DNA from 3 places in the Ligilactobacillus ruminis ATCC 27782 genome. Region 1 is predicted to be linked to each of the others. Evidence: predicted binding sites of a transcription regulator. Region 1 holds the regulator's gene; each other region holds the start of a gene.
What was found. Region 1 encodes Rex, which represses fermentation and respiration genes when NADH is low (regulators of the CRP and FNR family bind a similar motif). Its sites were predicted from a motif close to TTGTGAANTANTTCACAA; they were not measured.
Positions count from the first base shown of each region.

Region 2: a site for Rex is predicted at 2,789-2,806, ahead of adhE (bifunctional acetaldehyde-CoA/alcohol dehydrogenase). Genes of this name have one in related genera too.
Region 3: a site for Rex is predicted at 1,788-1,805, ahead of pflB (formate C-acetyltransferase). Genes of this name have one in related genera too.

Region 1 covers NC_015975.1:645,706-650,787, reverse strand. The annotation lists gene groL (chaperonin GroEL) at 1-687, opposite strand, end outside; gene groES (co-chaperone GroES) at 736-1,020, opposite strand; gene LRC_RS03230 (CPBP family intramembrane glutamic endopeptidase) at 1,285-1,923, shown strand; gene LRC_RS03225 (redox-sensing transcriptional repressor Rex) at 1,959-2,594, opposite strand; gene LRC_RS03220 (ABC transporter ATP-binding protein) at 2,777-4,729, shown strand; gene tsaD (tRNA (adenosine(37)-N6)-threonylcarbamoyltransferase complex transferase subunit TsaD) at 4,918-5,082, opposite strand, start outside.
Region 2 covers NC_015975.1:1,829,592-1,834,673, forward strand. The annotation lists gene adhE (bifunctional acetaldehyde-CoA/alcohol dehydrogenase) at 33-2,729, opposite strand; gene LRC_RS10895 (flotillin family protein) at 3,033-4,481, shown strand; gene dhaS (dihydroxyacetone kinase transcriptional activator DhaS) at 4,708-5,082, shown strand, end outside.
Region 3 covers NC_015975.1:33,761-38,842, forward strand. The annotation lists gene LRC_RS00165 (adenylosuccinate synthase) at 1-1,245, shown strand, start outside; gene pflB (formate C-acetyltransferase) at 1,949-4,213, shown strand; gene pflA (pyruvate formate-lyase-activating protein) at 4,248-5,072, shown strand.

The DNA.
Region 1 (5,082 bases):
CTGAATGTTTGAAATCTTCTTGTCCGTTACCAAAATGTACGGATTGTCAAGGTCTGCTTCCATCTTGTCATTGTCGGTTACCATGTACTGTGACAAATAACCGCGATCAAACTGCATCCCTTCAACAACGTCAAGCGAAGTATCAATACCCTTTGATTCTTCAATCGTAATTACGCCGTCATTGCCGACCTTTTCCATTGCGTCGGCAATAAGTTTGCCTGTTTCTTCATTTGCAGAAGAGATGGCTGCGATTTGAGCAATGTCACTCTTTGATTCAACCTTGTGAGACATTTTCCTCAATGCGTCAACGGCAGCTTTCGTTGCAAGTTCAATCCCGCGACGAATGCCGACAGGGTTTGCACCTGCAGTAACGTTTTTCATGCCTTCATTTACGATTGCCTGAGTCAAAACAGTTGCCGTTGTCGTTCCGTCGCCTGCGATATCGTTCGTCTTCGAAGCAACTTCCGCAACAAGCTTTGCTCCCATGTTTTCAAAATGGTCTTCCAATTCAATTGCTTTGGCAATCGTTACGCCGTCATTCGTAATCGTCGGGGCACCGTATGATTGTTCCAGGACAACATTGCGCCCCTTGGGACCGATTGTCGATTTGACAGTATCTGCAAGCTTGTCAACACCTGCAAGCATCTTTGAACGAGCATCTTCTGAAAACTTGATTTCCTTTGCCATTATTAATTTCACCTCATAAAAATTCTTGAATTATGAACAAAACCGTCGTTATTCAACAACTGCAACGATGTCGTTTTCGTGAACTACCAAATACTTTTCGCCTTCATAGCTCACTTCTGTTCCGGCATACTTGTCAAACACGACCGTATCTCCTTCCTTGACAGAAGGAACGACTTTTTCACCGTTATCAAGGACACGTCCTGTACCAACGGCCAATACTTTGCCCGTTTGCGGCTTTTCTTTTGCATTGCTTGCAAGAACGATTCCGCCAACGGTTTGTTCCTCTTCTTTTTGAACCTCTAAAATGACACGATCTCCTAATGGTTTAAGCACGTTATATCCCTCCAAAGTCTTTTTTAGCACTCTCAACATTTAAGTGCTAACTAATTACAATTCTTACTATAACCACTTTCGGAATTAATTGCAAGCATTTTTTATCACTCTCATGCAAAGAGTGCTAAAAACATGTTTTAAAACCGCATCAGACCGCGCTTTTCAACAAATCAAAAAAGTTGTTAAGGTTTGGTAAAGGCCACTTCAAGCTCTTATGTGCTATAATGGTAAAAGCTCAAAATCGAAAAGAAAGAAGGCTCTTATTTGAATAAACAAAATTCAGCCAACGGCCTTGCATTAACAAGCGCCTATCTTTTCATCATGATTTGCCAACTCATGATTCCTCATTATTTCCGCAACGGGCCTGCTTACCTGATTTGCACGCTCATTTGGCTGCTTGGCGCTTTAGCGATGATTTTTCTTAATAGAAGGTTTTCGTTTAAAAACCCCATCGATTCGACTGAGAAATGCACTCAAGCTACGCATGAAGCAATTTTGATCGGTCTTGGTCTTATCGCAACGCTCGCTTCACAAATACTGCTCACTACCTTTGAGGTCAACGTTTTGCATCAGCCGTCCGGATCAGAAAATACCAACATGTTCATTGAGATTATTCACCAATATCCGTACTATTTCCTGTGTCCGGTCATTGCGGCTCCAATTACCGAGGAACTTGTTTTCAGAAAATTTTTCTTCGGCAATTTTTCAAGCGTGCTCCCCAAATTAATCTGCGCGCTGATCTCAAGCACTGTATTTTCAATAGGTCACAGCGACGGACACTTTATCGTCTATGCGGCAATCGGACTCATTTTATGCTATGTCTATGAAGAAAGCGGCAAAATCAGAACCAGCATGATCGTGCATATGCTGATGAATCTGACGGTCATACTCATCAATCTATAAAAAAAGCCGGAAAGAAAAACTTTCCGACTGAGTTCTTAAGATTGTTTCTCCAAATCAAGGAAGTAAATCAAAGTTTGGAGCTCATTCGTAAGATCGACGTTTTGGACCAGCACGGACTCAGGCACTGATATCCTGAGCGGCGTAAAGTTCAAAATTCCCTTGACTCCTACTTCAATCAAATCGTTCGTAACTCCTTGAGCAACATTGGCAGGAACCGTTAAAATCACGATTTCGATCTGCTGAATCTTGAGCTGTTCCTTCATATCCTCCATCGGATAAATGGGAACGCCGCTTTGAATCGTTCCGGTAATTTCTTCGTTGATGTCAAATGCAGCATTGATTCTGACGTTGTTGCTTTTATGAAAATTGAAGTTGAGCAACGCATGACCAAGATTGCCGACGCCGATCAAAGCAACGTTTGTCAGCTTATCCTGGTTGAGCGTCTTTTTGAAAAATTCCAAAAGATTCTCGACATCATAGCCATAGCCACGTTTTCCAAGTGCTCCAAAATAAGAAAAGTCCCGGCGGATAGTCGCAGAGTCAACTTTGACCGCATCAGCCAGTTCATTTGAACTGACGCGTTTTTTGCCGGCATCTGACAACATATTCAGGTAGCGATAATAAATCGGCAAACGTTTGGCCGTAGCCTTGGGAATATTTTGCGATGTCATAGGATAGTCCCCCTGTCTGTCATGCTTACTTATAAATTTTAGCATACAAATTCAAACATTAAAACAAAAAAGTTACTTAATTCACAAACTTTGATACAAAGCGTGATTGATATAAAGCTCTTCTAAACGCTTACATAAAATGCTTGTGAATATTTTCCACAATCAATGAAAAGGTGAACCAAATGATACTCTTACAAGTTCAACAAGTTGCCCGCTATTTTGGGGCAGATACTTTGTTTGAAAATGTCAGCTTAGATGTTTCAGACAACTCGCGAATTGCGCTCGTCGGTCGAAACGGTGTCGGAAAATCGACGCTGCTTAAGATGATTATCGGAAACGAGTCGCCCGATGCGGGCCAGATAACCAAGAAAAAAGGCTTGACAATCGGCTATCTCGCCCAAAACACCGGACTTGAATCAGATAAAACGATTTATGCTGAAATGCTCAGCGTTTTCGAAAGACTTCAAATCATGGAAAAAAATCTGCACGAAATGGAAGCAAAAATTGCAGATCCAGGTGCAGATCATTCATCTTCCGAATATTCTCAGCTTTTGAACCAATATGATCAGCTGCTTCATGACTTTAAAGAACAAAACGGATACGGCTACGAAGCAGAAGTTCGTTCAGTGCTTCATGGTTTTCACTTTGAACAAGAGGACTATGATCGCAAAATATCATCGCTTTCCGGTGGTCAAAAAACGCGACTTGCCTTGGCAAAACTGCTTTTGGAACAACGTGATCTTCTTATTTTGGACGAACCTACGAACCATCTTGATATCGACACTTTAACCTGGCTTGAAGGATACGTCCAAAACTATAAAGGTGCGCTGCTCATTGTTTCGCACGACCGCTATTTTCTTGATCGAATCGTCAACGAAGTCTATGAAATCAGTCATCATCACAGCAGCTACTACAAAGGAAATTATTCGGCATATATCGATCAAAAGGCCGAACGACTTCGCCAGGATTGGAAAAATTATGAAAAGCAGCAGGCCGAAATTTCCAAACTGGAAGATTTTGTAAACAAAAACCTGGTTCGTGCCTCAACCACCAAACGTGCACAAAGTCGCAGAAAGCAGCTTGAAAAAATGGAACGTCTCGAGCGTCCTGAAGGAGATGAAAAAGGACCACATTTCAAATTCACGGCCGATTCTCAAAGCGGAAACATCGTTTTAACCGTCAAAGATGCCGCAATCGGATATGACGGTCATATCATTTCTTCGCCAATCAATATCGATCTGAGAAAAAATCAGGTCATGGCCATCGTTGGTCCAAACGGAATCGGAAAATCAACGCTTTTAAAAAGCGTCTTAGGTCAAATTCCGTTTGTCAAAGGCAGCTCTGAATTTGGCACGAACGTCAAAGTCGGATACTACGATCAGGAACAGCATAACCTGCATGACAAAAAAAACGTTTTAAACGAGCTTTGGGATGATCATCCGACAACGCCGGAAAAAGATATTCGTTCAATACTTGGAAGTTTTCTTTTTATCGGTGATGATGTTTCCAAAGTTGTTCACAATCTGTCGGGCGGCGAAAAGGCACGTCTGCTTTTAACCAAACTCGCCATGAAGCATGATAATTTCTTGATTCTTGACGAACCGACCAACCACCTTGACATCGACAGCAAAGAAGTCCTTGAAAATGCCGTTATGGACTTTAACGGAACCGTTTTGTTCGTTTCACATGACCGCTATTTTATCAACAAGGTAGCCACTTGTGTCCTCGAAATTGCTCCGCAAGGTTCGACGCTTTATCTCGGTGACTATGACTATTATCTCGAAAAAAAGGCAGAACAAGAAGAAATTGCCGCTGCCAAATCAACAGCCGAAACCCCGATTGAAAATTCTTCAAAAGAAGTCTCAACCGGAAAAGTCAATTATCAGCAAGGAAAGGAACGTCAAAAACAAGAACGCAAACTAAAACGCAGCGTTGAAGAATTTGAACAACTCGTCGAAAAACTTGACGCTCAAAAAAATGACTTGGAAAATCAGATGTCCTCACCTGAAAACTATAATGACTTGGAAAAAATGGGCGAACTTCAGGCAAAGCTGCAGGAAATTTCCAAAAAACTCGCTGAAGCAGAAGAAAACTGGGAACAAGCAAGCATGGAGCTGGAAGAATTCTTGGCTTGATCAAATAAGGCTTCTGAAACGCACAACCGTTTCAGAAGCCTTATTTTTATTGGATGAGACCTTTCAATTACGTTTTTTTCGTAATTTCCGCACTGAAGACCCCACGTCTGAATTTTTCGCATCAAAAAAAGGATCTTTCCCGTCTTTTGGAAAAATCCTTTTTATTTTCAAGCTGTTTATGACGTGTTTTAGATCCAATCAAATTCCAGACTCGGATCAGCGTTAAGATCCAATCCTCCTCTGATTCCTGCAAGATATGCTTCGTAACCGGCAGCTCCGATCATTGCCGCATTGTCACCGCAAAGTCTGAGCGGTGCCTTGATCAATTCAACATCGTCGAATGCCTGAAGCTC
Region 2 (5,082 bases), 880 kb from region 1:
CTTTCAAGGAAGTATTTATATGGAAATTATCTTTAGAATTGATCAATCAACAACTGGCGAATCTCTTCCAAGCTTGGTTGGCGAGGGTTTGCCGTCGTGCATTGATCGTTGTAAACCAAATCGCACAATTTGTCCAAAGCGCCGTCAAAGGCTTCTTTAGTAACCCCGTTTGCCGAAAGCTTAGGCTTTACGCCAACGGCTTTCATCAGTTCTTCAATCTTGTTGCACAATGATTCGACCAAATCAGCATCTGTTCTGCCCTTCAATCCAAGCGCACGCGCAATGTCTGCATAATCCTTTTGAGCACGATAAACTTCGTAGCGTGGGAACGGTGTTCTCTTGACTTTGCCAGATACACCGTTGAAACGAATCACGTGCTGCATCGCAATCGAAATCGCAAGACCGTGAGGAAGTCCGAATTCGCCGCCAGTCTTGTGAGCAAGCGAGTGATTGATGCCAAGGAAAGCATTTGCGAAGGCCATGCCGCCAAGAGTAGCCGCATAGTGCATGTTTTCGCGAGCAGTTTCGCCTTCAAGCGTAGGATTCTTAGGGTCATAATTGTAGGATTTTTCAAGGTTTTCAAATACGAGCTTGATTGCCTGAAGCGACCATGGGCGCGTGAAGTCTGAAGCCATTACGGAAACGTATGACTCAAGCGCATGTGACAGTGTATCGAGACCTGACCATGCAACTGTTCTCTTCGGAACCGTCATGACAAATTCAGGGTCGACGATTGCAACCTGAGGCGTCATTTCGTAGTCGGTCAACGGATACTTAACGTGCGTGTTGTCATCCGTAATAACCGCATACGGCGTAACTTCGGAACCGGTACCTGAAGTTGTCGGGATGCAGAAAAGTTTCGTGTGCGTGCCGTGATGGAACTTGACGATTCTCTTGCGGATATCAACGAATTTTTGCTGCAGACGAGTGAACAGTTCGCTGACTTTCTCGTAGCTTTCAAGGAAGCCAGGTTCTTGTTCAAGAGAGTATTCATAGATGTAGCGCGCAATCTTGGCAGCATCCATTGCGGAACCGCCACCGATGGCAATAACGGTATCCGGTTGGAATTCTTCCATCTGGCGTGCGATTTCCATCGTCTGTCCCAACGTCGGATCAGGATGAACAGTTCCGTAAAGGGATGTCTCTACCGGATTTTCGCGTGCTTCAAGCTCATCGTAAACCTTGTCAACGAAGCCGAATTTAACCATTCCAGGATCGGCAACGATCATTGCGCGATCAATGTGCTCCGTTTCGTCCGTCAAGTATGACAAGGCATTCTTTTCGTAGTAGATTTTTTCTGGCAAACGAACCCATTGAGGACGATTGCGACGTTTTGCGACCGTCTTGACATTCAACAGGTCTGAAGTTGATAAGTTGTGTGACAATGAATTCTTCCCCCATGAACCGGTTCCAAGCGTCAAAGATGGACGTAACGCATCCGTATAGATGTCGCCAATACCACCGATTGAATCCGGTTGATTTACCAAGATGCGAGCAGCCTTTGTCTTGTCGGCAAATTCGTTTAAGAACGGATCTGCCTGAGAACCAATCTGAATGGCCGCATTGTGACCAGCGCCTTGGTAGTCGAGCAGTGCGGCAACGATCTTGATGCCGTCTTCTCTGTCTTTTGCCTTATAAACCGAAAGGAGCGGAGAAAGCTTTTCTGATGAGAGCTTTTCGCCGATGTTCTTCGAATCGAGTTCAAACATGATGACGTCTTTTCCTTCAGGCAAATCAATGCCGGCATTTTCGGCAATCCAACGAGCGGGCTTGCCGGCAACCGGTCCGTTGACGCCGTGCTTGTCATTGAAGACGAAATCAGCCAGCTTCTCGTAGTCTTTTCTAGGCAGCAAGTATGCACCCTTTTCTTCCATCTTCTTCATCCAATCCTTGTAAACAGGTGCTTCGATGACGACCGAATTTTCGGTTGCACAAATCATCCCGTTGTCGAAACGCTTGGACAAAAGCAAGTCTTCAACCGCACGGTCAAGATGAGCCGTATGATCAACGAAAACTGCACCGTTGCCGGCGCCAACACCCATTGACGGGTTGCCCGACTTGAGTGCGGCATTGACCATTCCGGGACCGCCCGTTGCAAGAATCGATGCGATCTTTCTGTTTTGAATAAGCGCCGTCGTATTTTCAATTGACGGAGTCTCGACCCATTGAATGATGTTTTTCGGAGCTCCGGCTTCAACGGCTGCTTCATAAACGATTTGTGCAGCATGAACGGAACATTTTTGAGCCTGCGGATGGAAAGCAAAGACAATCGCATTTCTCGTCTTAAGCGCCATCAGAGATTTGAACATTGCCGTCGACGTCGGATTCGTCGTTGGGACGATGCCGGCTAAAACGCCAAGCGGTGCGGCAATTTGAACTTCTCCTTTGATTTTGTCTTCAGCGATGATTCCAACGGTTTTTTCATCCTTGATTGCGTTATAGATGTTTTCGGTTGCAAAACGATTCTTGGTATCCTTATCTTCAACGACGCCGCGATTTGTTTCCTCAACCGCTTCATGAGCAAGCATCAAAGCCGCCTCAGAACCAGCAAGCGCGGCTGCAGCAACGATTTTGTCAACTTGATCCTGCGTAAAATGCGCATATTCGCTTTCAGCAGCTGCTGCTTTATCAACGAGGGTATCGGTATACTTGCGAGCAGCTTCCATTCGTGCTGCTTTTTCTTCTTCAGTCAAAACTTTTTTCTTTGGCTTCGTAGCTTCTTTTTCCATTTATAATACCTCCCAAAAATCACTGGTTACACTTTCAGCATGTATGCAAGATTTTTGCAATGTGAAAAACTTCACTAATTATAATATATCTTTATGAGAGCGATTTCAAGCCTTTTTGGCAACTTTTTACAATTTTTTTATCGGCGCTTTTTGGCATAATCTCAACACCTTAGATTATATAAGCATTTTTAAATGTTATTTATATTGATTGTAATCGTAAAAAAACTTTGATCAATCACATTCCAATTGTGCAAAATTCACAAAAAAGCATGAAAAATGAATACTGTATTTGCCATAAAATTTATGCTAATATTAAACTACCAAAAAGAAAGGAGCGGAGAAAAAATGATTATCTCTGATTTTTTCAATGTGTTGTTGTCAAGCGGTCTGACCATCTTTATTATTATCATCATCCTTGCGATCCTGATTGCTTCATATAAGAAAGCCAGTCCAAATGAAGTCTTGATCATCACCGGTGGATGTCTCGGAAAAAAGGGACCTTACTTGATTGAAGATCCCGAAACGCATACGCGCGTCAAAGTCGTCAAGGGCGGGGGCGCCTTTGTCATTCCGTTCATTCAGCAAGCCGAATTTCAAACGCTCGACACGTTCAACGTCGACGTTTCGGTCGAAGACATCATGACGATCGATGCGGTTCCGGTCGATGCGTCTGCCAACGCTTTGCTTCGCGTCGGCTCAACGCCGGAACTGATCGCCAAAGCTGCTGAAAAAACGCTCGGTTTGAGCGAAGAAGAACGCCAAAGCCAAATGATCGAAGTCGTTCGCGGCGGCGTTCGCGAAGTTTTGTCAGGACTGACACCGAAACAGGCAAATGATCGGGCCGAATTCCAGAATCAGGTCAGACAGAGCATCGAAGAAACCTTTGCCAATCTCGGCCTTGAAATCACGGCGCTTCAAATTACAAAAATCAGCGACAAAAATGGCTATTACGAATCTTTGAGCGCCAAGGAAATTGCCGATAAGCGTTCTTATGCGCGCCAAGCCAAGGCTGAAGCCGAAAAAGAAGCACAGCTTGTCGAAGTCAAAAACAAGCAGGAAGCACAGGAAGCACAGCTGCAGTCAAAACGCTACATTTCAGACAAGACCAAGGAAACGGACGTGGCAATTGCCCAAAACGATGCCCAGGTTCAAACCGAAAAAGCCAAGGCAGAGCAGGCCTATGCGATTGAAAAGGCAATCCAGGAGCAGACGCTTAAGGAAAAGGAGATTGTCGTTCGCGAAAACGAGTTGAAATCAACCGTAATCGCGCAGCAAAATGCTGAAGCACAGGCAGTCCAGATCAAAGCAGAAGCAGATGCCAATGCTTTGCGCATCAAGGCTCAGGCTGACAAGGACGCGCAAAATCTCAGCACCGATGCCAACGCCTATTCGATTCGCGAACAAGGTCAGGCCAGCGCTGACAAGATCCAGGTCGAAGGTCAGGCAAATGCCAAAGCGCAGGAGGCCATCGCCAAAGCGCTTGAACAAAACGGGCAAGTCGCTCTTGCCATGGCAATCATCGATAAACTGCCGGAAATTTCCGCATCCTATGCGCAAGCAGTCGCAAGCATCGATCAGCTGACCGTTTTCGACGGTGCTGCCGGAGTTTCAGGCCAAACCAACGAAGGATTGGCCCAATCTTTGGCATTCATCAAGGACGCGACCGGCATCGACGTGGCCGAACTCGTCAACAAGCGAGCTGATGGCACGACGACTTTGAATCGTCCGGTTCCCATTGAAGAAGATAAATAACAAAAATCAGCGATCCGTGCTTGTTTTGCAGCACGGATTTTTTGTCGCGTCTTTTTTCTCGCAAAATGCATAGCTCGTCTTTACACTGTCTTTTCGACCCAAAAAGACATGAAGCTTTTTTCGTCCATCGGTTTAAACGCTCAATTTGTTCCGAACGAAAGCCGGGTAGTCATTTTTCACGTCAAACAAAACATATGCTAAACTGTATTTGCAAGGGGGACTTAACATGAGTTACGTAATTCAAAAAAAGATTGCGAATGTTTTCAAAAAGCAAGTGTCAAAAAACGGCTTCGATCATGTCTCCGTGAGCTCGATCATGCGCGCAACAAATATCAGGCGCCAAACGTTTTACGAATGCTTCTTGGATAAATACGATCTGCTGCGTTGGCAAGTCAACGATACGCTAGAAGAAGTCATCGACAACAACATTGACTATTTGCCGTGGCAAAGCATCATGAAACTTTTCATCTATGAAGTCGATGCTAATCGCAGATACTATTTTGAATGCCTGAGTCAGCATGAAATTGACGTCTCAGACCTCTTCGCCCTTCATCTGACGGTTTTGCTGGCTCATATCATGGACCGAAAAAAACTGAACAAA
Region 3 (5,082 bases), 610 kb from region 1:
ATTACTGATTTCTTGAGCCGGAATGCTGAAGTTATTGCACGTTATCAAGGTGGAGACAACGCTGGTCACACAATTGCGTTCAATGGCAAAACATATAAGCTGCGTTTGATCCCATCAGGCATTTTCTATTCTGAAAAAATTTGCGTTATCGGCAACGGGGTCGTTTTGAATCCTAAATCATTGGTTGAAGAATTGCGCTATTTGCATGAAAACGGCGTAACTACTGACAACTTGCGCGTTTCAGACCGCGCTCATGTTATCTTGCCATACCACATTATTCTTGACGGATTGCAGGAAAAGTCGAAGAAAGACAACAAAATCGGAACGACGAACAAGGGCATCGGACCTTGCTACATGGATAAGGCGGGACGTGTCGGAATTCGCGTTGCTGATCTTTTGGATAAGGAAACGTTTTCTGAAAAATTGAAACGCAACGTTGAAGAAAAGAATCGTTTGTTTGAAAAGATGTATGATTATGATGGGGAACCGTTGAAGTTTGAAGACATCTTTGAAGAATATTTTGAATACGGTCAGGAAATCAAGAAGTACGTTACGGACACGTCGGTTGTTTTGAACGATGCGCTTGATGAAGGAAAAAGAGTCTTGTTTGAAGGTGCTCAAGGCAACATGCTTGATATCGATCAAGGAACATATCCGTTCGTTACTTCTTCCAATCCTGTTGCAGGCGGCGTTACGATCGGATCAGGCGTTGGTCCTGCCAAGATCAATAAAGTTGTCGGTGCATGCAAGGCTTATACCTCCCGTGTCGGTGATGGTCCCTTCCCAACGGAACTTAAGAATGAAACGGGCGACTTCATTCGTGAAGCCGGTCATGAATACGGCACGGTCACGAAGCGTCCACGGAGAATCGGATGGTTTGATTCGGTCGTTATGCGTCATTCAAAGCGTGTTTCAGGTTTGACCAACCTTTGTTTGAACTGCGTTGACGTTTTGACGGGGCTTGATGAAATCAAGATTTGTACCGCATATGAATTGAATGGTGAAAAGATTTATCATTATCCTGCAAGTTTGAAAGAACTTGAAGCTTGCAAGCCGATTTATGAAACGATGCCAGGGTGGAAGGAAGATATCACTAAGTGCAAGACTTTGGAAGATCTTCCTGAAAATGCCCGCAATTATATCCATCGGATCCAAGATCTTGTCGGCGTCAAAGTTTCAACGTTCTCAGTCGGACCTGACCGCGACCAGACAAACGTCTTGGAAAACGTTTGGGCACAAATTTAGGCACGTTTTTTTTGTGACGAACCTTGAGGTATGACTGAAAAATACGTCTGATTCATACATCGCGTTCGGAAATTTCTTAAAGGATTCGTTTCGACAAAAGATGACTTTGGCTTTAGACGATACTGATTAATAAAAATTATCAGGAAAAAATATTCATCAAACTACAAGCTCGAATGATTTGCAATTAGCTGCGGATCTCATCCGGGCTTTTTGTATACGGCAACCAAAAGGAGTCGAGGGATTGTCGTTTACGGGCAAATCTTAAAAACTGGCATTTTTTCCGTAATCGAGGACTGGCTCTTACGGTCAAATTAAAAAATGCATTTTTACCGTAAGCCCAACGTGACGCGCATCCTTGACAGCAGCCACAGGCTTCTGTATTTTATAAAATGCAGAGAAAAAAAGCGGATGCAAACAGTTTTTAAATTTTTTATTATATTAATTATAGATGCTAGCTTATTATATTCGAATATAGTAATATATTCTCACAAATTCTTTCCCATAAAACTAAAATGTGACAATAATTAAATATTGTTGAAACTTTGTGAAATTTAAGACAAAGTACTTGTATTTATCGGATAATTTTTATATCATATACTGTGAAAGCGATAACAACGCTTTGATATAGCGGTTGTGAGCGCTGGAACGTTATAACGTTGTTTTAATATAGTCAAATGATTTAACAATCTAGGGAGGAATTAAGATGCTTCAGATGGATAATGTTAAAGAAGCTGTGACAACAGCCTGGGATGGCTTCAAAGGCGGAGAATGGCAAGACGAAATCGATGTGCGCGATTTTATTCAACAAAACTTCACTCCTTATGACGGTGATTCTTCATTCTTGGAAGGACCTACCGAAGCAACGACGAAACTCAACGATAAGCTCGTTGATCTGAAACTCAAGGAACGTGCTGCTGGCGGCGTTTTGGATGCTGACACGAAAGTTGTTTCGACAATCACGTCGCACGGACCGGGCTACCTTGACAAGGATCTTGAGAAAATTGTCGGTCTTCAGACTGACAAGCCGCTCAAGAAAGCATTGATGCCATATGGCGGGATTCGCATGGCTAAGGAAGCTTTGGAAGCTTATGGTTTTGAAATCGATCCTGAAACGGAAAGAATCTTCACTGATCTTCATAAGACGCACAATCAAGGTGTGTTCGACGTTTATACGGACGAAATCAAGAGCGCGCGCCACAACAAGATTATTACGGGACTTCCGGATGCATACGGACGCGGACGCATCGTTGCTGATTTTCCGCGCATTGCGCTTTACGGAATCGATCGTTTGATTGCCGCAAAGAAGGAAGATTTCAAAAATTACGGCGACGGCGAAATGACTGACGAAGTTATCCGCGTACGTGAAGAAATTTCCGATCAGATTCGTGCCTTGAAAGACATGAAGACGATGGCCGCAGAATACGGCTATGACATTTCATATCCGGCAACGACGGCCAAGGAAGCCATCCAATGGCTTTACTTCGGATACTTGGCAGCCATCAAGCAGCAAAACGGGGCTGCCATGTCAATCGGACGCATTGACTCGTTCATTGACATTTACGTTGAACGTGACCTTGAACGTGGCATTTTGACAGAAAAAGAAGCTCAGGAATTGATTGATCAATTTACGATGAAACTGCGTATGGTTTCGTTTATCCGTACGCCTGAGTACAATTCTCTGTTCTCTGGCAACCCTATCTGGGCAACGCTTTCGTTGGCCGGCATGGGCATGGACGGACGTCATCATGTAACGAAGACGTCGTATCGTTTCTTGAATACCTTGCACAACATGGGTGCTGCGCCTGAACCGAACATCACGGTTTTGTGGTCGGCAAACCTTCCTGAGTCGTTCAAGGAATATGCTGCGAGCGTATCTTCAAAGAGTTCGACGATTCAATACGAAAACGACGATTTGATGATGAAGACGTGGGGAACGGACTACTACGGCATTGCCTGCTGCGTTTCCGCTCAGCCGATTGCCGATGGCGTACAGTTCTTTGGTGCTCGCGCAAACCTTGCCAAGACAGTGCTTTATGCGATCAACGGCGGCGTCGACGAATTGACGAAACTCCAGTGCGGACCTGCATATGCTCCGATTACTTCCGAGTATATTGACTATGATGAATTCATGAAGAAATTCGACGATATGCTTGAATGGGTTGCAGACATCTATGTCAATGCGCTGAATGCCATCCATTATATGCACGACAAGTACTACTACGAATCTGCTCAGCTGGCATTGAAAAATACAGTGCTGAACCGGACGTTTGCAACCGGTATTTCAGGCCTGTCGGTTGCCGCTGACTCCATTTCCGCAATCAAGTATGGTCACGTCAAAGCAATTCGTGACGAAGACGGCGTTGCAATCGACTTCAAAGCAGACAACGACTTCCCTCGCTACGGCAACAATGATGATCGTGCCGATGAAATTGCCGTATGGCTCGTAAAACAGCTCTATACGAAGATGAACAAGCATCATCTCTATCGCGGAGCAAAGCTTTCAACATCCGTTTTGACGATTACTTCAAACGTCGTTTATGGCAAGAATACAGGGACAACGCCAAACGGCCGTCAAAAGGGAAAGCCGTTCTCACCAGGTGCCAACCCGGCATACGGTGCAGAACAAAACGGCGCATTGGCATCGCTTCTTTCGGTAGCCAAGATTCCTTACAAGTATGCAACGGATGGCATCTCGAATACGTTTGCCGTTACGCCGTCAACATTGGGCCATGATGAAGAAACATGCGATAAGACTTTAGTAAACATGATCAACGGATATATGAAGAATAACGGTCATCATCTGAACATCAACGTCTTTAACCGTGATACGCTGCTTGATGCGCAAAAGCATCCTGAAAAGTATCCGACTCTGACGATTCGTGTTTCCGGATACTGCGTATACTTTGCCGACTTGACCAAAGAACAGCAGGATGACGTAATTTCCAGAACGTTCCACGATCATATGTAACACTGTATTTTATAATTGAAGGTGGCATGAGACTATGACGACAAATCCGTATTTAAAACCGGTACCGACCAATGAAAAGGGTGAAATATTAGGGTACGTTCATTCGATTGAAACGTTCGGTGCCGTTGATGGGCCCGGAATCCGCTTCGTAGTCTTTATGCAAGGCTGCAATATGCGGTGCAAGTTCTGTCACAACCCTGATACTTGGAAAAAGAACGTCGGGACGACAATGACTGCTGATGAGGTTTTGAAAAAGGCGCTTCCTTATCGGGAATTTTGGGGAGAGCAAGGAGGAATCACGCTTTCTGGGGGCGAGATTTTGCTGCAGCCCGAATTTGCTCTTGACCTGTTTACGAAATGCAAGGAACTTGGTATCAGCACCTGTCTTGACACGTGCGGGCAGCCGTTCACCAGACGAAAGCCTTGGTTTGATACGTTCAACAAGCTGTTGGACGTGACTGATATTTTGCTCGTCGACATCAAGCATATCGATTCAGATAAGCACAAGCTGCTGACCGGTTTTCCAAACGAAAATATTCTCGATCTTTGCGAGTATTTGTCTGAAATCGGCAAGCCGGTCTGGATCAGACACGTTTTGATTCCTACACAGACCGATTTTGACGAAGATCTTGAAAAGCTCGGAGATTATATCAAAACGCATTTGAGAAACGTCATGAAGGTCGAGGTTCTTCCTTACCATACGATGGGCGTGCACAAATACCACGAAATGGGTATTCCTTATCGTTTGGAAGGAGTCGAGCCGCCGACTCAGGATCGTGTTGAAAATGCAGAGAGGCTTCTCCATACTAAGGATTACGAAGGCTATCTTACTTGGAAACCAGGGATGAAGACTGATTGATGATCTGCCA